3 regions of the Hymenobacter defluvii genome follow, and region 1 is predicted to be linked to each of the others. Evidence: riboswitches for the same ligand, from Rfam matches in the RefSeq annotation. Region 1 holds a riboswitch; each other region holds the start of a gene.
The links. A riboswitch is a leader RNA that binds a small molecule or an ion and turns the genes downstream of it on or off. The one in region 1 is predicted to bind S-adenosylmethionine.
Positions count from the first base shown of each region.

Region 1 (6,949 bases):
GTGCATCCAGCCGGTTTGGTTGAGCTGACGCATGCCAGCGTCCACCAGCGGAAAACCGGTGCGGCCCTCGCACCACGCCGCAAACTCCTCCTGGTTGTTGCGCCACTTGATGCGCCGAAACGGCTTGTCGTAACTTTCCTCTACGGTTTCGGGAAAATGCCAGAGCAGCATCATGAAGTAGTCACGCCAGATGAGTTCGTCCAGTAGCTTGTCGTTGAGGTCCTGCGCCTGGCTCATTAGCTGCCGTACGCTGAGCGTGCCGTGGCGCAGGTGCACCGAGCGGTGCGTAGTGCCGTGGTCGTCGGCGAGGCGGTTACGGGTTTTGTCGTAATCCTCTACGTAATTTTTATTGGGTAGGCGAGCGGGCGGTACGGGCTGCTCGTAGCGTCCAAACCCCATGTCGGAGAGGGTAGGGCGAGCCGGAGCATGCGCAATATGGTGCAGGTTTTCCTTGGTGAATAACCGCCGCGACGGCCGTTCCTGGAAGCTGTCGTCCTGCAAAGCGGCCCGCCAAGCCTTATTGTAGGGACCGTATACTTTAGGCGGTGTGCCCGCTTTGGTTAGCACCTCGTCCTTAGCAAAAATCACCTGGTCTTTGTGCGTCGTAAAGGGCACATCGTGCTTGCCCAACAGTTTGCCAATAGCCTCATCTCGTTGGCGGGCGTAGGGCTCGTAGTCCTCGTTGGTGTGCACGGCGGCCAAGTCATAGTCCTTCAACAACTGCTCGAAGACCTCCTCCGGCTTGCCGTAGAACACCAGCATAGTGCCGCCGTTGTCCTGGGTTTCCTGCGCCAGCTGCTCCACGGCGTCGTAGATGAACGTCACGCGGGCGTCCTGCTTGCTGGGCAGCTTATCCAGAATGTCGCGGTCGAAAATGAACAGCGGTATTACCGGCGCATTGTCTTGCAAAGCGGCTGCTAGGCCGGTATTATCGGTGATGCGCAAGTCGCGCCGGTGCCAGAAAATCGTGATTTTCATAAGGGTTGTTTCTTATGCAACTGAAAAATCTGTCATCCTGAGCTTGCGAAGGACCTTCTCACGCTAGAACGACAAGTTTACCAACGACTCGTTCTAGCGTGAGAAGGTCCTTCGCAAGCTCAGGATGACAGATTACAAAACATCACTGCCTTACTTCAACCGGCCCATGCCACCATCCACGGGCAAGACTTGGCCCGTGATGAAGCTGCTGTGGTCGGATAGTAGGAACGACGTCATGTAGGCCATATCCTGGGGCTGCCCCACGCGCTGCAAGGGGTGGCGCTTGGCGCTGGCCTCGGCCTTCTCGGGGGTGTTGAGGAGGGTAGCTGCCAGGGGCGTATCGGTGAGGGAAGGCGCAATGCAGTTCACGCGGATGTTGGCACCGGCATATTCGGCGGCCAGGGCGCGGGTGAGGCCCTCCACGGCGGCTTTCACGGTGGCTACGCTGGTATGAAAACTCATGCCCGTTTCGGCGGCTACGGTGCTGAAAAGCACGATGGAAGCACCACTGGCCTTTTTCAGCCGCTTCACCACAGCCTGCACCACTTGCACAGCACCCAGCACGTTCAGCTCAAAATCCTGCCGAAAGTCAGCCGGCGCAATGCGCTCGAACGGACGCAGCCGGATGCTGCCGGGGCAGTAGACCACGCCGTGCAAGGTGTCGGGTAGGGAGTCGAAAGCAGTAGCAACAAGGGGCTGCGTAACGTCGAGGGGTAGGAAGGTGGTGCCCAGCTCGGCCAACTCCGGCGACTCGTGCCGCGAGGCCGTAAACAGGTTGGCTTTCAGGCCATGCAGCAGGTGAGCTGTAGCCAAGCCAATACCGGAGGATGCACCTACCAGGAGAATATTCTTATCAGCAAATTCCATGAAAAGCGAAGCAAGTGAACGGTTGAGTTTCTGCTACGCAGGAATGGCTGTAGGTGGTTATTACCAGCTCAAAAAAGCTCGACAGCTAGCAGGGTTCTTTCCCGATAGCCGTCGAACTATAAGTTGATAGACAATCAATTACTCGGCAAAATACGCGGCGGCTCCGGCGAGCTGGGTATCGGCGGGCCGAGCGGTAGCTGCTGCTCGCAACGGGGTAGGGAGGCGCACTACGCAAATGCCGGGCAGCCGCAGCCACTCGGCTTGCGCCAGTTGAGCCAGCCCAATGGTACCTGTGAGGTAATGCCCGCGCACGGCCGAGCGGAAGGTTTCGTGCACCCGCGTGAAGTCGGCTTCCTGGGGGGCATGCTCGTCCGTGAACGTCACCAGCACGTCTACTTCAGCAGCGTCGGGCGTCAGGGCTGAGTCGATGTTCTGGCTGATTTTCTTGTACTCGTAGCGGTAGCCGTAGGTAAGGGCCGACAAGTCGCTGAGCACGGCGGAAGCAGTAGGCACGGCGCCCGCCCCGCGGCCCAGGAAAAACTGCCGGTCGGCAAAGCCGCTCTGAGTGATGAGGCCGTTGTACTCGTCCTGCACCCGCGCCAGCTCGTGCTCGGGGCGCACCAGGGTAGGCAGCACGGCAGCCGCCACATTGCCGTCGGGTAGGCGGCGGGCCTCGGCAATTAGCTTGAGTGCTAGGCCTTTCTCGCGGGCGTAATCAGAGGCCAGGTCGCTGAGGCGGTCGATGCCTACGGCCAGGATTTGCTGAGGTGACGTTACCAGTCCGAACGCATGCGTGAGCAGCAGCACCAGCTTGTTGCGGGCGTCCAGACCTTCCACATCTAAAGCAGGATTGCTCTCGGCGAAGCCCAACGCCTGCGCCTTGCTTAGGGCCTCGGCAAAGGAAATGGCATCGCGGTGCATGGCCGTGAGAATGTAGTTGGTGGAGCCGTTGATGATGCCCTCCACCGCTTCTAGTAAGTCGGTGTCGTAGTATTCCTCCAGGTTCCGAATGACGGGCAAGCTGGCGCAGGCGGCAGCCTCGTAGAGCAACGGAGTGCCGGTTTGACGCTGCAATTCTATCAGCTCGGGCAAGTGCTCGGCCAACATTTTTTTGTTAGCCGTCACCACGGCTTTGCCCCGGCGCAGGGCCTCGGTTACGATGTGGTAGGCTTCGTCAGCGTCGTCAATCAGCTCCACAATCACGTTCAAGGACTCATCATTCAGCAGATCGGCGCGGTCGAACGTGAATAGCTCGGTGGGTAGGCTGCGCTGCTTGGCGCGGTCTTTCACGCCAATGCGGCCAATGCGGGCGCGCAGGCCGGGCGTGCGTTCCAAAACAGTGTGCAGGCCCTGGCCTACCACGCCAAAACCAAATAAACCAATACGGATGTCGGAGCGAGTCATGCGGAAAACGAAATCAAGGCAGCGGCTACTGCCGTAGGTGAGGGAAAATTCCGCCTCCACCCCGAAGCATCTCACCAAGATTTCTTCCCGAAAAGGCCCAAAAAAAGCCCTTCCGACAAGTCAGAAGAGCCAAACCCCAAAACGGGGCGCCGAGCCTTTCGTAACTTATCTTCATCTGCTGTCGCAGATTCAGGATGTAGCACCTTGTAGCTATGACTACCGGTTGCTAAGGCATCGCAGGGCCTGTCCCTCCGCCTTTCTTGATAAGTGCTCCGTTGTGGGAGCGGTAGGGCAAATATACGAGGCCCGCGGTTGGCGGCAAGTATTTGCATTCGTACTTGCTCGTAGCATTACTCACACTCGCCTCCGCTCTCGCTCTACTATGCCGAGCGAGTGCGAAGGTGAGTGCATGAGTACAAAATTGAATGGAAGTGCCTAATAATTGTCATTTTGATCGTAAAAAGCAGCCTTTTTTGTCCTTTCTGTTAAATTATTGCCTAGTTTGAGGCCGCGCTGACTAAAACACCTCTACCTACTCATGAATATTCGCAAACTCCTCGTTGCCAATCGGGGCGAAATTGCCATTCGCGTAATGCGTGCCGCTACCGAATTGGGCATCACCACGGTAGCCGTATACACCTTCGAGGACCGCTACTCCCTGCACCGCTACAAGGCTGATGAGGCCTATCAGATTGGCGAAGACGACGAGCCGCTGAAACCCTACCTTGACATTGAAGGCCTGCTGCGCATCGCCAAAGCCAACGGTGTAGACGCCATCCACCCCGGCTACGGGTTTTTGAGCGAAAACGCGACCCTAGCCCGGCGCTGCGGCGAGGAAGGCATCATCTTCGTGGGGCCACGGCCCGAAGTGATGGAGGCGCTCGGCGACAAGGTACGCGCCAAGGAAGTGGCCTTGCGCGAGCAAGTGCCTATTATTCAGAGCAGTGAAGAAGAGTTGAATGACTTCGAAACAGCTCGCGCCGAGGCCAACCGCATCGGCTACCCTGTAATGCTGAAAGCTGCCAGCGGCGGTGGGGGAAGGGGCATGCGCGTCATCCGCGACGACGACCAGTTGGAGAAGGGCTTCTTCGAGGCCCGCAACGAAGCCCTGAAAGCCTTCGGCGACGACACCGTATTCCTCGAGAAGTTTGTGGAGCAACCCAAGCACATTGAGGTGCAGGTAGTGGCCGACGCCTACGGCAGCGTAACGCACCTCTACGAGCGCGACTGCTCGGTGCAGCGCCGCTTCCAGAAGGTAGTGGAGGTAGCGCCCGCCCTGGGCCTGGCTGAGGAACTACGCGAGCAATTATACGACTACGCCCTGCGCCTGGCCCGCGCCGTGAACTACAACAACGTGGGCACGGTGGAATTTCTGGTGAAGCCGGAGGAAGGTGAGATTTACTTCATTGAGGTGAACCCGCGCATTCAGGTAGAGCACACTGTCACGGAAATGGTCACGGGTGTCGACCTCATCAAAACCCAGCTTTACATCGCGTCGGGTTACCACTTGCAGGACCCCGAAATCAACCTCGACCCGCAGGTGCGGCCCCGCATTACGGGCTTTGCGTTGCAGTGCCGCCTCACCACCGAAGCGCCCGAAAACGACTTCAAGCCCGACTACGGCACCATTGTGGCCTACCGCTCGGCGGGCGGTTTCGGTATCCGGCTGGACCAGGGCTCGGTGTACCAGGGCGCCAAGATTCTGCCGTTTTTCGACTCCTTGCTGGTGAAGGTGTCGGCCCAGGCGCCTACCCTCAAGGAGGCGGCCGAGCGGATGCTGCGCACCCTATCGGAGTTCCGGATTCGGGGCGTGCGCACCAATATTCAGTTCCTGCAAAACATTGTGGCGCACCCTGATTTTCAGAATGGTAGCGCCACCGTCGACTTCATCAAAGACCATCCTGAGCTATTCAAGTTTGAGGTGCGCCAAGACCGTGGCACCAAGCTGCTGACCTTCTTGGGCGACATCATCGTGAACGGCAACCCCGACGTGCACGGCGCCCAGGACCCGGCCCGGGACCTGCCCAAGCCCAAGCTACCCCACTACGATGCCACCGCGCCCTACCCCCCCGGCACCAAAAACCGTCTTACCGAGCTGGGGCCAGAAGGTTTTGCCAAGTGGTTGCGCGAGGATACCCTCATTCACTACACCGATACTACCCTGCGCGACGCCCACCAGAGCCTGTTGGCCACGCGCATGCGCACCTTCGATATGCTGAAGGTGGCCGAGCGCTTCGCCAAGCAGCACCCCCAGACGTTTTCGCTGGAGTGCTGGGGCGGTGCCACCTTCGATGTGGCCCTGCGCTTCCTGCACGAAGACCCCTGGGAGCGCCTGGCCAAGCTGCGCGAGGCCGTGCCCAACATCCTGCTACAAATGCTGATTCGGGGAGCCAACGGCGTGGGCTACAAGGCCTACCCCGACAACCTGGTAGAGCGCTTTGTGCAGCAGAGCTGGGAAACCGGCATCGACGTGTTCCGCATTTTTGATTCGTTGAACTGGATGCCGGGTATGGAAAGCTGCATCCGGTTTGTGCGCGAGAAAACGGGGGGGCTGGCCGAGGCTAGCATCTGCTACACCAACGATTTGCTGGATCCGCAGAACAAAAAGTACAACCTCGATTACTACCTGCGCCTGGCCCGGCAAATTGAGGACGCCGGCGCAAACATTCTGTGCATCAAGGACATGGCGGGCCTCCTGAAGCCCTATGCCGCGCAGGAGCTGATTGCCGGCCTGCGCGACACCATCAGCCTGCCCATTCACCTGCACACCCACGACACCAGCAGCCTGCAGGCCGCTACCTACCTCAAGGCCGTGGAGGCTGGGGTGGATGTGATTGACGTCGCTCTGGGAAGCCTCTCGGGCCTTACCTCACAGCCCAACTTCAACGCCACGGTGGAGATGCTGCGCCACACGCCCCGCCACCGGGAGTTCGACCAGCAGAGCCTCAACGAGTTCAGCAACTACTGGGAAGGCGTGCGCACGTACTACCAGCCGTTTGAGTCGGGCCTGAAAGCTGGGTCGGCCGACGTGTTCCAGCACGAAATTCCGGGTGGGCAGTACTCCAACCTGCGCCCGCAAGCTGTAGCGCTGGGCCTGGGCGACAAGTTCGAACTGATCAAAAAGACCTTTGCCGATGTCAATCAGCTCTTTGGCGACATCACCAAGGTCACGCCTTCTTCGAAGGTAGTAGGCGATATGGCGCTGTTCCTGGTGTCCAACAACCTTACCACCCAGGATGTGTGGGACAAAGGCCAGACGCTAAACTTCCCCGAATCGGTGCAGAGCCTGTTTCGCGGCGATATTGGGCAGCCCGAAGGCGGCTGGCCCGAGGGCTTGCAGGAGATTATCCTGAAAGGCCAGCCGGCCTACACCGAACGGCCTAACGAGCACCTCGAAGCCATCGACTTTGATGCGGAGTGGAAGGTGTTTCAGCAGAAGTTTGGGCCGAGTGTGGAGTTCACGGACTTGCTTTCCTACCTGCTCTATCCTAAAGTGTTTGAGCAATACTGGGCCTTTGTACAGGAGTACGGCGACGTGTCGGTGGTGCCCACGCGGTTGTTTTTCTACGGCCTGCAACCGGGCGAAGAAAGCATCATCGACATTGCCCGCGGCAAAAGCATCATCGTAAAATTCCGCTCCCTAGGCATTGCCAACGACGAGGGCAAGCGCACGGTGTTCTTCTCCATCAATGGCGAAACC
Region 1 covers NZ_JAGETX010000001.1:172,692-179,640, forward strand. The annotation lists gene J4D97_RS00640 (cryptochrome/photolyase family protein) at 1-978, opposite strand, end outside; gene J4D97_RS00645 (SDR family NAD(P)-dependent oxidoreductase) at 1,129-1,845, opposite strand; gene J4D97_RS00650 (homoserine dehydrogenase) at 1,984-3,249, opposite strand; SAM riboswitch class I at 3,412-3,519, opposite strand; gene J4D97_RS00655 (pyruvate carboxylase) at 3,788-6,949, shown strand, end outside.

Region 2 (6,949 bases), on a different contig from region 1:
ATAGGCGGCGTTGTTCACCAAAACGTTCAGGCCGCCCAACTCGTCGCGGGTGCGGCGCACGGCCGAAAGGCAGTTTTCGGGCTCGCGCACGTCGTATTTCAGCACCAGGCAGCGGCGGCCCGTGCCTTCCACCATCGACTTGGTTTTCTCGGCGTCTTCGTCGTTTTCGTTGTAAAGGATGGCCACATCGGCACCTTCCATGGCAAAGCCCAGGGCCACGGCCCGGCCAATGCCGGAGTCGGCGCCGGTGATGAGGGCTACTTTACCCTCTAGCTTGCCGGCTGGCTTGTAGTAGGAAAGGTCGGAGTCGGGCTGCTGCTTCATATCGGCCTGTTTGGCCGGGTAGGGCAGCTTTTCGGCTTTCATATCGTCCGAGGTAGGGCGAAATTCAGTGCTCATAGGAGTTTAGGTTAAGGTAGGAAGGGTTGGTGAGTAGGAATACGCAAAAGCACGGCGGTTGGCGGAAGCTGCGCCCAGAAAAAAGCTTCCGACCGGCACGGCCGGCGGAAGCTTTTGGGAAGGCCGTTATGGGCACCGCGCCTCGCGCAGAGACGCGGCAAACTCAGCCGCCTTTGGGCATGCCGCCCGTTACTTCCAGCAGGCTACCCGTGGAGTAGCTACCGTCAGTCGAAGCGAAATACACGTAGGCCGGAGCCAGCTCTTCGGGCTGACCGGGGCGGCCCAGCATGGTAGCGTCGCCGAAGGTTTTCAAGTCTTCTTTCAACATGCCACCAGGAATGAAGGGCGTCCAAATAGGGCCAGGCAGCACAGCGTTTACCCGGATTTTCTTGTCGCCCAGGTACTGCGCCAGGCTCTTGGTGAAAGTATGAATAGCGCCTTTGGTAGAGGCGTAGTCGATCTGGTGCTTGTTGCCTACCAGGCCTACAATGCTACCCGTGTTGATGATGGAATCACCTTCCTTCAGGAACGGAATGGCCGCCTGGGCCATAAAGAAGTAGCCCTTGATGTTGGTGTCGAAGGTGATGTGGATGTTCTCCTCTGGTATCGTCTCGAAGTTTTCGTAGCCCATCTGGTAGGCGGCGTTGTTTACCAGAATGTTGAAGCCGCCCAGCTCGGCGTGGGTGCGGCGCACGGCGTCGCGGCAGGCTTCTGCTGAGCGCACATCGCACTGAATCGACAAAAACTTGCGGCCCTGAGCGCGTACGGCCTGGCCTACTACTTCAGCGTCTTCGGCGTTGGTGTGATAAATAACGGCTACGTCGGCGCCTTCCATGGCAAACGCCAGCGCTACGGCCCGACCAATGCCGGAGTCGCCGCCCGTAATGAGAGCCACTTTGCCGGCCAGTTTATTGGCCGGGTTGTAGCTCGACATATTCCAGTCGGGCTTCACATCCATGCCCTCTTCGCTGGTGGGGTAGGAGGTAGGTTTGGGGTCAATTTCGCTATTGGTAGGACGAGGTTCGTTGGGGTCAGTGCTCATGGTCAGAATAGTTTAGGTTGGTAAGGGATACGCAGGGTAGGGCGGAAGGTCAGGGGTAGGCCAAAAAGTTGTTGTGTTTAGAAATCCGTTCCGGAATGTAACTCGCCCTGAAAACAGGAAAGCCTACCGCTCCGAGCAGTAGGCTTTCCTTGGTATAGCTAGATTACGTTGTAGGCAGTCGAAAACGGAGTGCCTGCGTTCGGTACTTGGTCTTCAAAACGAAAACCGAGCAACGCTTACTTTTGCTCGATGTCCTGTGCCGCTTCCTTGGTTTCTTGCAACGAAGGATAATCCGTGTAGCCCTTCTCGCCGGCCACGTAGAACGTGGTAGGATCGGGGGTGTTGAGGGCGGCACCTTGCTCGAAGCGCTCCACCAGATCGGGGTTGGCAATGAACGGCACACCGAAGGCAATCAGATCGGCTTCGTTGTTAGCCAAGGCTGCCTCCGCAGTTTCCTGGGTGTAGCCACCGTTCAGGATAAAGGTGCCGTTGAAAATTTCGTGCAGCTTGGCGGCCACGGCCGGCCGGCTAGGCTGGGCCATGGGGTGGCCGGGTAGGGCCTCAATCACGTGCAGGTAGGCTAGGTTGAACTGGTTCAGTTGCTCCGTTACATAGCTGAACGTCGCCACTGGATCGGAATCCTGAATGCTGGCGCTACCCTGGGGCGAGAAGCGGATGCCCACGCGGTCGGCGCCCAGCTCGTCTACCACGGCCTGCACCACTTCCAGCACAAAGCGGCTGCGGTTTTCTACGCTGCCGCCATACTCGTCGGTACGCTGGTTGGAGCCGTCTTGCAGGAACTGGTCGAGCAAGTAGCCGTTGGCGCCGTGAATCTCGGCGCCGTCAAAACCAGCGGCTTTGGCGTTGCGGGCAGCCTGGCGGAACTGGTCTACCACACCGGGAATCTCGCTCAACTCCAGTGCCCGTGGGGTAGGCACTTCTTCCATGCCCTTGCCCGTGAAGGCCTTGGCGCCCTCCGGCTTGATGGCCGACGGGGCCACCGGCAGCTCGCCATTATGAAAAAACGGGTGCGACACCCGACCCACGTGCCACAGTTGAATGTAGATGCGCCCGCCTGCTTCGTGCACCGCGTCGGTTACCTTTTTCCAGCCGGCCACCTGCTCCTCAGAGTAGATGCCGGGCGTGTTGATGTAGCCCACGCCCTGCTCCGATACCTGCGAGCCCTCCGTGATAATCAGGCCCGCCGAAGCGCGCTGCACGTAGTATTCCACGTGCATATCGGTAGGCTTGTGCGCGTCGTTGTCGGCGCGGCTGCGCGTCATGGGCGCCATCACAAGGCGGTTGGGTAGGGAAAGGGCGCCCATGGTGAAGGGCGAGAAAAGATGGGTTGTCTGTGTCATGTTGAGTGGGTGTACAGCTGCAGCAAAGGCGCTGCGCGTATCGGTGTCTACAACTCATGTTTGTACACGAATGTTTTGGCTGGTGCAGAGGTTATCGAATCTTAACACGCTCATGCTACCGCGCCATCTTGCTCGCTGGTATTACTATCTATCGCCCTACTCCACTACCACCTCTACCCGCCGGTTGCGAGGCCGCTGGCGCGGGTCGCGGTTATCAGCCACTGGCCGGGTGCCGCCATAGCCCACCGCCGCTAGCCGGAGCGAGTCGATGCCTTGCTGCACTAGGTAGCGCCGCACTACTTGGGCACGTTGCTCGGAAAGCTTTTGGTTGAGCGTCGCATCGCCAATGTTATCGGTGTGGCCGGCTATTGTTAAGCGGAGTGTGGGCTGTTGCTGTAGGGTGTGGGCTAACGCGTTCAGGGTAGGGTAGGAGGTAGGCAGCAGCGCCGCCGTACTGCGAGTGAAGTAGAGGTTGGGCAGTGTAAGTGTCTCACCTTTCGTGAGCATGCTCAGGGTAGGTAGAACAGGAGTTGGTGCTACAGCATCGGCTGCGGCTGCCTTGGGGCGCAGCGCCGTAAGCGGCTGGATGGTCGCTGGGCGAAGTGTTGCCCGTCTGGTTTGTCGGACCTTGGTGACGGTTGTTGCTTTAGGAACGGGGGTGGTCGGCGGTGCGATAGGTGCGGCGGCCACCGCTGGCGGCGGAGCAGGGGTAGAGCGCGGCGCGGCCTTAGCCGGTAAAGAAGGGTAGAGGTAGCGCGTAGGAATGGGCACCGAGTCAGTTTCGCTAAAGCCTACGGCCTCACGCACCTTATCCCACCACGAAGGCTCCGTGAGAGGTGGCGTTTGCCAGGCCAGCAGCGCTCGGGTGTCGAAGTTTGCCTGAAAGTACTCCACTCGTATAGGGTAGTAGCGCCCAGCCTTCAAGACCATATGCGTAGAAGACATGGTAACTGGCTGATATTGCCAGGAGTCCAAGATCTGCTGCTGCCCAATCCATACGCGCATTCCATCGTCAGTAGCAATCTTGAATTTGTAAGTGCCCGTCGAAGGAGCGTAGAGGTAGCCCGTCCAGCGTACCGAAAACCACTGGCCCGGCACCCCCGGCCCCGGCGACACATACCGCTCCGATGGTCGGCCGGGGGTAGGCGGGCCGTAGGTCCAGTCGAAGTCGATATTCTTATCGAGGCGAGTGAGTACCAGCTTCTCAAAGTCGCGCCCAGCATAGTACTGTCCCCGCAAGCCCATGCCGGCAGAAGGCGGCATAATAGTCTGCGCTAACACCGCGCGGCTGAGCAGGAAACCAGAAAGCAGGAGGAAAATCCGCATAAGGTGCATAACCACGAAACCAGCGGGGGATAGATGCTCTGGGTTACTAGCCGCTGATGATACAAAATGCGGCAGAAGTAAAAGCCGTGACGATTTTTTCAACAGAGTGGCGCCTCCTGCTCATCAAACAAGATTTTCGATCTACCAAGCCAACCTCGCGCAGCAGCCTCAGCAGAAAAGCCAGGACGGTTGTAATCTGAGCTTTGAGCTGTATCTTTGCGTATTACTTATCCAGAAAGACCGAGGGATTGGGCCCTGTGACGTCTTGGCAACCTGACATATTACAAGGTGCCAACTCCCATTTCGCCCTACCTATCGGGCGGAAGAAGATAAGTACAGGAACCTGCTTCGGCGGTTTTCTCTTTCTGGATAAGCTTTCGTACCCGCTGCTTTCCCGAAGGAAAATCCATGAAGACGACCTGCCCCGACTCCCCGCTCTACGACATCCTCCAACGCCGCCTCCTAATTCTGGACGGCGCCATGGGCACCATGATTCAGCGGCACACGCTGACGGAGGAGGACTTTCGCGGCCCGCGGTTTGCCGACCACGCCAAGCCCCTGCGCGGCAACAACGACCTGCTCTCGCTCACGCGCCCCGATATCATCAAAAGCATCCACGCGGAGTACTTTGCCGCTGGTGCCGACATGGTGGAAACCAACACCTTCTCCGGCACCACCATCGCCCAGGCCGATTACGCGCTGGAACACATTGTGTATGAGCTGAACTATGAGTCGGCGCGGCTGGCCCGCGAAGTAGCCGACGAGTTTACGGCCAAAGACCCCAGCAAGCCGCGCTTCGTGGCCGGCGCTATTGGCCCAACCAACCGCACCGCCTCCCTCTCGCCCGATGTAAACCGTCCCGGCTTCCGAGCCGTGACATTCGACGAGCTGGCCCACGCCTACCACGAGCAAGTGCGTGGACTGGTAGACGGTGGCTCCGATGCGCTGCTCATCGAAACCATCTTCGACACGCTGAACGCCAAGGCGGCCCTGTACGCGGTGCAGCAGTTCTTCGACGAAGGCGGCCGGCAGGTGCCCATTATGATTTCCGGTACCATCACCGACGCTTCGGGTCGGACCCTGAGCGGCCAGACGGTAGAGGCGTTCTGGAACTCCATTCGTCACCTGCCCCTACTCAGCGTGGGCCTGAACTGCGCCCTCGGTGCCGATCAGCTTAAAGTATATGTGAAGGAGTTGAGCCGCATTGCCGACGTGCACATTTCCGCCTACCCCAACGCTGGCCTACCCAACGCCTTTGGTGGGTATGATGAGTCGGCCGAGGAGTTTGCGGGTTTGGTGGAAGGCTACCTCACCGATGGCCTCGTGACGGTGGTAGGCGGCTGCTGCGGCACCACGCCCCAGCACATTGCCGAGCTGGCCCGCCTGGCCGACAAGTACAAGCCGCGCGTCCTACCCGAGGTGCCGCCCGCTACCCGCCTGAGCGGGTTGGAGCCGTTCGGCATCACCGAGCAGAGCTTATTTGTGAACGTGGGCGAGCGGTGCAACGTGACCGGCTCGCGCGCCTTCGCCCGCCTCATTCGTACCGGCAACTACGAAGCTGCCCTGGCGGTAGCCCGCGACCAGGTAGAAGGCGGCGCCCAAGTCATCGACGTGAATATGGACGAAGGCATGCTCGACTCGGAGCAGGCCATGACCACCTTCCTCAATCTGATTGCCTCCGAGCCCGACATTGCCCGCGTGCCCGTCATGATTGACTCCTCGAAGTGGAGCGTGCTGGAAGCCGGCCTGAAGTGCGTGCAGGGCAAAAGCATCGTCAACTCCATTTCCCTCAAGGAAGGGGAAGAAGTGTTCAAGGCCCGCGCCCGCACGGTGCGCCAGTACGGCGCGGCCGTGGTGGTCATGGCCTTTGATGAAAACGGCCAGGCCGACAGCTACGAGCGCCGCATCGAAATCTGCCAACGCAGCTATGATATCTTGGTGAACGAGGTAGAGTTTGCGCCCGAAGACATCATCTTCGACCCTAACATCTTGACGGTAGGCACCGGCATGGAGGAACACCGCAACTATGCGCTGGACTTCATCGAGGCGGTGCGCTGGATCAAGCAGAACCTGCCCGGCGCCCTCACCAGCGGCGGCGTTTCGAACATCAGCTTCTCCTACCGTGGCAACGACGTAGTGCGTGAGGCCATGCACTCGGCCTTCCTCTACCACGCCATCAAGGCGGGCCTGGATATGGGCATCGTGAACCCCAGCCAGCTGGGCGTGTACGATGAGGTGCCAAAAGACCTGCTCGAACTCTGCGAGGACGTCCTGCTGAACCGCCGCCCCGATGCCACCGAGCGCCTTGTGGACTTTGCCGAAACGGTGAAGCAGAAGGAAAAGGTGGAGGTAGTGGCCGACGCTTGGCGCAGCCTACCCGTGCAGGAGCGCCTGCAACACGCCTTGGTGCGCGGCATCACGGAGTTTATTGACCAAGATACCGAGGAAGTGCGCCAGCAGGTAGGGCGCCCATTGGAGGTAATTGAAGGCCCCTTGATGGCCGGTATGAACGTAGTAGGCGACCTGTTTGGGGCCGGTAAAATGTTCCTGCCGCAGGTCGTGAAATCGGCCCGCGTGATGAAGAAGGCCGTGGCCTACCTAGAGCCTTACCTGCTGGCCGACAAGCAAAGCGGCGACCGGCAAACCGCCGGTAAAATCCTGCTGGCCACGGTGAAGGGCGACGTGCACGACATCGGCAAAAACATTGTGGGCGTGGTGCTGGCCTGCAACAACTTTGATATTGTGGACCTGGGCGTGATGGTGCCGCTGGAAAAGATTCTGGACGAAGCCGAAAAGCAACAGGTCGACATCATTGGCCTGA
Region 2 covers NZ_JAGETX010000005.1:143,807-150,755, reverse strand. The annotation lists gene J4D97_RS11060 (SDR family oxidoreductase) at 1-399, opposite strand, end outside; gene J4D97_RS11055 (SDR family oxidoreductase) at 563-1,441, opposite strand; gene J4D97_RS11050 (alkene reductase) at 1,678-2,802, opposite strand; gene J4D97_RS11045 (PA14 domain-containing protein) at 2,959-4,128, opposite strand; SAM riboswitch class I at 4,353-4,464, shown strand; gene metH (methionine synthase) at 4,537-6,949, shown strand, end outside.
Region 2: another riboswitch for S-adenosylmethionine. It lies ahead of metH (methionine synthase); the one in region 1 lies ahead of J4D97_RS00650 (homoserine dehydrogenase).

Region 3 (6,949 bases), on a different contig from region 1:
TCCATAGCGTCAGCTTTAGCTTCAGTAGCGTTTTCTACCGAATCAGCACCAGCTTCGTTGCCAGCTTCTTCCATAGCGTCAGCCTTAGCTTCGCCAGCTTCTTCTACGTTGTCAGCAGCATTTTCCTGAGCATTCTCAGTTTTGCTGTCGCACGAAGCGAACGAGAACGAAACGGCAGCCAGAGCGAGGAACAGTACTTTTTTCATGATGGAGGTAAATTGAAAAATGGAATTTCAGGTTTAGTGTTTCTCGCGGTTCCAGCCAGGCTGGAGGCGAAATTCGGGAGTTTATACCGGCGTTGGCAGAAGGTAACCCGACACTAGAAAAAAAACTTAAATTTTTTCTACCCTATTTTTTCCTAAACACAATACCAATCGGAACACCCTGAAAGCCAAAGTTTTCGCGCAGACGATTCTCCAGGTAGCGTGTATACGATTCCTTCACGTACTGCGGCAAATTGCAGAAGAACGCAAACACCGGGTTGTGCGTCGGCAACTGCGTCACGTACTTAATCCGTACCATCTTGCCCTTCGTAGCAGGTGGCGGCGACTTCTCAATCTCACGCAGCATCACCTCGTTGAGCTGGGAGGTAGGGATTTTGTGCATCTTGTTCTCGTACACCTGAATGGCCGTTTCGATGGCTTTATGTACGCGCTGCTTGTTCAGCACCGAAATGAACACCACGGGCGGGTAGGCAATGGGCGCAATCTTTTCCATGATTTTCGCCTCGAAGTCCTTCGCCGTGTTGGTTTCCTTGTCTTCGATCAGGTCCCACTTGTTCACCAGAATCACGATGCCCTTCCGGTTTTTATCGGCCAGGGAGATGATGTTCACGTCCTGCGCCTCAATGCCGCGGGTAGCGTCCAGCATCACCACGCACACGTCCGACTCCTCCATGGCCCGGATGGCCCGCAGTACGGAGTAGAACTCCACGTCTTCCTTTACCTTGGTTTTGCGGCGCAAACCGGCTGTGTCTACCAAGATAAACTCGTTGCCAAACGCATTGTAGCGCGCCGAAATGGAGTCGCGGGTGGTACCAGCAATATCGGTTACAATGCTGCGGTCTGTTCCCAACAGTAGGTTCACAAACGACGACTTACCGGCGTTCGGGCGGCCTACTACGGCAATTTTAGGTACGCCGGCATCGGGTTCTTCTACACCTTCTTCTTCGAAGTGGCTTACCACGGCATCCAGCAAGTCGCCGGTGCCGGAGCCACTTTGCGAGCTGATAGAGTAGATTTCGCCGTCGCCCATACCCAGGGCGTAGAACTCACCGGCGGCGTGGGCGCGGGCATTGGTATCGGCCTTGTTGGCCACCAGGTAAATCGGTTTTTTGTCTTGGTAGCGGCGCAGTACGTTGGCAAACTCCTCATCTAGAGGGTGCAGGCCGGCGTCTACGTCCACCATAAACAGCACCACGTCAGCCTCATCAATGGCCAGCTTCACCTGCTTATTGATTTCCTCCTCGAATACGTCCTCGGAGTTATGCACGTAGCCGCCCGTATCTATCACGGTGTAGTACTTGCCAATCCAGTCGCCGTAGCCATAGTGCCGGTCGCGCGTTACGCCCGACTCGTTGTCCATGATGGCTTTGCGCTGCCCCACCAAGCGGTTGAATAGCGTGGACTTACCCACGTTGGGGCGGCCCACAATTGCAATGGTATTTTTCATTGGTCTGACTCCAGCCGCCGGCCCGACCAAGTTCGGCAGTGCCCGGAGTAGTTAAGTGAGTTGTTGAGGTCGGAATGTAGGGGCGCCTTGCAGGCGCTCGTCGTTGCTGATGTTGTTTAGTAAAACACTGTTGCGCGACACGGTCGTTCAACGATGGGTGCGTGCAACACACCCTTACTGATATCCAAACCGGCTTAGTGCCTTCGGATCAGTGCGCCAGTTCTCGTTGACTTTGACGTGGATTTCGAGGAACACCTTTTTCAGGAAAAACTTCTCCATTTCCTCCCGCGCCCAAGTCCCTACCTTCTTCAAGGCCTCCCCGCCTTTACCGATGATGATGCCTTTCTGGCTGCTGCGCTCCACGTAAATCGTGGCCCGCATCCGAATAATGTCGTCCTCTTCCTTGAACTCCTCGATGCCTACCTCACAAGAGTAAGGCACCTCTTTTTTGTAGAGCTTGAAGATCTTCTCCCGAATCATTTCGGCGGCAAAGAAACGCTCCGGCTTGTCGGTTAGTTCGTCTTTGGGGTAGTAGGGCGGGTGGATGGGCAGCTTTGCCAGAATCAGATCCAGCAGCTCACCGGTCCCGAATTTCTCCAGCGCCGAGATGGGTAGCACGCGGGTGGCATTGGGCAGATGCTCCTCCCAATAGGCTACTTTGGCCTCTACCTCGGCTTGGTCGGCTTGGTCAATCTTGTTGACCAGCAGAAAGATGGGCGTGTCCTGCATTTTGCGCAGGCGCTCCACTACGGGTTCTTCGTCGTGCTTCTCGTAGATGTCCGTTACGAACAACACCACGTCGGCATCTTCCAGCGATGAGTACACAAACGACATCATGGCGCTGTGCAACTCGTACTTGGGCTGAATAATGCCGGGCGTGTCGGAATAGATCAACTGGAAATCATCGCCGTTCAGAATGCCCAGGATGCGGTGACGCGTGGTCTGGGCCTTGCTGGTAACAATGCTAAGCCGCTCACCCATCAGGGCGTTCATCAACGTCGACTTGCCCACGTTGGGCTTGCCGATGATGCTCACGAAGCCGGCGCGGTGCGGTTTTGGTTCGGTATTCACGGGTTGTCAGGGAATTAGCCTGCAAAGGTACGGGTATTTTGAGCTTTTAGCTAGTAGCTGGCAGTCGTTAGCTTTTTTGTGGTTGGATTGAAGATAACCGGCCAACTTTGCGGTTACATAGTCAGCCTCTAGACATAAGTGAGCCTAGGAGCTGTCCGTTCTATCGAAAAAAGCGAATAGCCAACCGCTACTAGCTATCAGCTAAACAATAATGCCTACTCCCGCCACTCCCAAACGCCGCGTTGGCGTCCTGCTCGTCAACCTTGGCACACCCGACTCGCCCCGTACGCCCGACGTGCGCCGCTACCTCAATGAGTTTCTCACCGATGGCCGTGTGATTGACATGCCGGCCGCCGTGCGCTACCCTCTTTTTCAGGGCTTGGTAGTGCCGCTGCGGGCGCCCAAATCGGCCAAAATCTACCAGCAGCTCTGGGACACGGAGCGCGGTTCGCCCCTACTCTACCACGGCCTGGATTTGCAGAAGCTGGTGCAGGAGCAGTTGGGCGACGAGTACGTAGTAGCCTTCGGGATGCGCTATCAGAATCCCAGCATCGAGAAAGGGCTGGAGGAGCTGCGCGACGCAGCCGTAGACCGCATCATTGTGCTACCCTTGTTTCCGCAGTACGCGGCAGCCAGCACGGGCTCGGTGCAGGAAAAGGTGATGGATATTGTGAGCAAGTGGTGGATTGTACCCAGCATCAGCTTTATCAGCAATTTCACCGATGACCCTAGCTTCATCGGCACCTTCGTGACGCTGGGCAAGGCCGAAATGGCCAAACATGACTACGACCATGTGCTGTTCAGCTACCACGGTATTCCCGAGCGCCACGTGCTCAAGGGTAGCTTTAAGGGGTATTGTCAGTTGGGCAAGTGCTGCAACACCTACAACAAAAACAACCGCTACTGCTACCGCGCGCAGTGCTTTGAAACCTCGCGCCTGTTGGCGAAAGGCCTCGGCCTGCGCGACGACCAGTACACTGTGGCCTTCCAGAGCCGCCTACAAAGCCGCCTGCGCGACCCGTGGCTGCAACCCTACTCCGACGAAGTGCTGAAGGAATTCCCCAAAAAAGGCATTCACAACGTGCTGGCCTTCTCCCCCGCTTTCGTGGCCGACTGCCTAGAAACGACCATTGAGGTAGGCGTGGAGTTCAAGGAATTGTTTGAGGAATCTGGCGGCAAGCACTGGCAGCTGGTGCCCTCCCTGAACTCGCACCCGCAATGGGTAGAAGGCGTGGTGAACATGATTCGCCAGAATTAGCAGCGCCTGATCAGTTAGCACGTCATTCCGAGCTGGTCGAGGAATCTCGCGTGCTGACGAAAGATAGAAATTACCGGGAGCACGCGAGATTTCTTGACCGGCTCAAAATGACGTGCTAGTATGGAAAACCCACTTTTCTAGCTATACAAGTTAGCCCGCTCAGAACCTTTCTTAGCTTCACTAGTTATATCCGACCCGCTTTGTATAGCAGGTCGGATATTTTTTATTTGTGTTTTTCGGCGCTGTGTCTTTACCTTTGTGCCACCAATTCTTTCCCTTTGAAGGATTGTTTTTATACAGAGGCGTGGAGAGACAGGCTCGACGAAACGCCGGCAACCTCCGCTTAATGCGGAACGGTGCCAAGTCCTGACCATATAAAAACAAACAACCGTGGTCCATTCCAACAACCTCCGCACACTTGCTTCTCCTACCCTCTCCGGCCGTGTGGCCGCCTGCATGGGTATGATGTGCTGCTGTGCCTGTTGTTGTTGAAACGACCGGGAAGCATTTCCCTTTGACCTGAGTCTGCCTGCCTAAAGTGCCACCGGCACGGCCCCGACTCCCCATTCGTACCGCGCACAAGCAGCCACAGCTGCCGCCGGCTACCCTTCCGCGGCCTCGTCCGCACTTCTTCCTCTAGCTTTTTTTCGTTTTATGTCTACTTCCCTCGAATCGCGGGTTTCCGACCTACGCCAGCAGTTTGCTACCCAGGATGCACTAGATATCCTGCGCACTGCGGTAGAAGAGGCTCCCGGCAAAATTACTTTCTCTACCTCTTTTGGCATTGAGGATCAGATTATTACTCACCTGATTTTTGCGCACGACCTACCCATTGAGGTGTTCACGCTGGATACGGGCCGCAATTTTCAGGAGACGTATTCCACCTGGAGCAAGACTATTCTGAAATATCAGAAGTCCATCAAAGCCTACGCCCCGCAGACCGATAGTGTGCAGGCATTGGTAGAAGCCAAAGGCCCCAACAGCTTCTACGAGAGCATCGAGAACCGAAAGGAATGCTGCGGTATTCGCAAAGTGGAACCGTTGAACCGGGCGCTGCAAGGTCAGCAGATTTGGATTACCGGCATTCGGGCCGAGCAGTCGCAGAACCGCCAGACGATGGAGCCCGTGGAGTGGGACGAGCCACATCAGCTTGTCAAAATACACCCGCTGTTCAACTGGACTTGGGAGCAGTGCTGGGCATTTGCCAAAGACAATGGCGTGCCTACCAACCCCTTGCACCAGCAAGGTTTCGTAAGCATTGGCTGTGCGCCCTGCACCCGCGCCATCAAGCCGGGCGAGGATTTCCGGGCTGGGCGCTGGTGGTGGGAAAATGCTGATGCCAAGGAGTGCGGCTTGCACGCTACCCATAACGGCCCCGACCCCGTGGTAGAATCGGTGCCAGCGTAGATCAATTGCTAAACCGGACCGTCATTTTTCCCGCTGGTCGAAATGACGTCTCCGTTTGGCAACTAACAACTGAATACAGACAACTCACTATATGCCTACCCTTGATTACCTGGATCGGCTCGAAGCCGAAGCCATTCACATTTTGCGCGAAGTAGCGGGCCAGTTTGAGCGGCCGGCGTTGCTGTTTTCGGGCGGCAAAGACTCTATTGTGCTCACACGATTGGCCGAAAAGGCTTTTCGGCCGGGCAAGTTTCCGTTTCCACTGGTGCACGTAGACACGGGCCACAACTTTCCTGAGGTGCTGGCCTTCCGCGATGCGCTGGCCGCGCAGCTCGGCGAGAAGCTGGTGGTGCGCAAGGTAGAAGACACCATCAAGCAGAAAGGCTTGCAGGACCCCACTGGCAAATACCCCAGCCGCAACCCCTTGCAAACCTATACACTGCTGGATGTGATTGAGGAGTTTGAGTTTGACGCCTGTATCGGCGGGGCGCGCCGCGACGAGGAGAAGGCCCGCGCCAAGGAGCGTATTTTTTCTGTGCGCGACGACTTCGGCCAGTGGGACCCCAAGCGCCAGCGCCCCGAGCTGTGGAACATCTACAACGGCAAAATTCAGAAGGGTGAAAACGTGCGCGTGTTCCCTATTTCCAACTGGACGGAGCTGGACGTGTGGAATTACATCCGCCGCGAGAACATCGCCCTTCCCGAAATTTACTTTGCCCACGAGCGCCAGTGCGTGGTGCTACCCGGCGGGCAGCTGCTAGGCCTCACGGAGCACCTGCACCTCGATGCCGACGATGAGATTGTGAGCCGCCAAGTGCGTTTCCGCACCGTAGGCGACGCCACCTGCACGGCCGCCGTGGCCAGCGACGCCAGCACCGTGGAAGACATCATTGCCGATATCATCCAGGCCAAGGTGAGCGAGCGGGGTGCCACCCGCCTCGACGATACCATCTCGGAAACCGGCATGGAAGACCGCAAACGCAACGGCTATTTCTAAATGGTGAAGTTGTGAAGGGTGAAGTTGTGAATTACACGCACAATTCACCCGCACGACAAACTCACAATTTCACAACCTCACAATTTCACCATTCCATCTCATGGATCTTCTTCGATTTATCACCTGCGGCAGTGTAGACGACGGCAAAAGTACGCTGATTGGCCGGTTGCTGTACGACTCCGATTCAGTGTCGCTGGATATTCTGGCGGCGCTGGAAAGCCGGGGCGCTGCCCAGGGCAACGTAGACTTGGCTTTGCTAACCGATGGCCTGAAAGCCGAGCGCGAGCAAGGCATTACTATCGACGTAGCCTATAAATATTTCACCACGCCGCGCCGCAAGTTCATCATTACCGATGCGCCGGGCCATGTGCAGTACACCCGCAACATGGTGACGGGTGCCAGCAATGCCGACCTAGCCATTGTGCTGGTAGACGCCCGCCATGGCGTGATTGAGCAAACGCGCCGCCACAGCATCATTGCGGCTCTACTCGGCATCAAGCACTTTGTGCTGGCTGTGAATAAAATGGATCTGGTGGGCTACGACG
Region 3 covers NZ_JAGETX010000002.1:653,193-660,141, forward strand. The annotation lists gene J4D97_RS06870 (hypothetical protein) at 1-206, opposite strand, end outside; gene der (ribosome biogenesis GTPase Der) at 349-1,671, opposite strand; gene era (GTPase Era) at 1,846-2,742, opposite strand; gene hemH (ferrochelatase) at 2,954-4,000, shown strand; SAM riboswitch class I at 4,290-4,381, shown strand; gene J4D97_RS06890 (phosphoadenylyl-sulfate reductase) at 4,655-5,407, shown strand; gene cysD (sulfate adenylyltransferase subunit CysD) at 5,499-6,404, shown strand; gene J4D97_RS06900 (sulfate adenylyltransferase subunit 1) at 6,505-6,949, shown strand, end outside.
Region 3: another riboswitch for S-adenosylmethionine. It lies ahead of J4D97_RS06890 (phosphoadenylyl-sulfate reductase); the one in region 1 lies ahead of J4D97_RS00650 (homoserine dehydrogenase).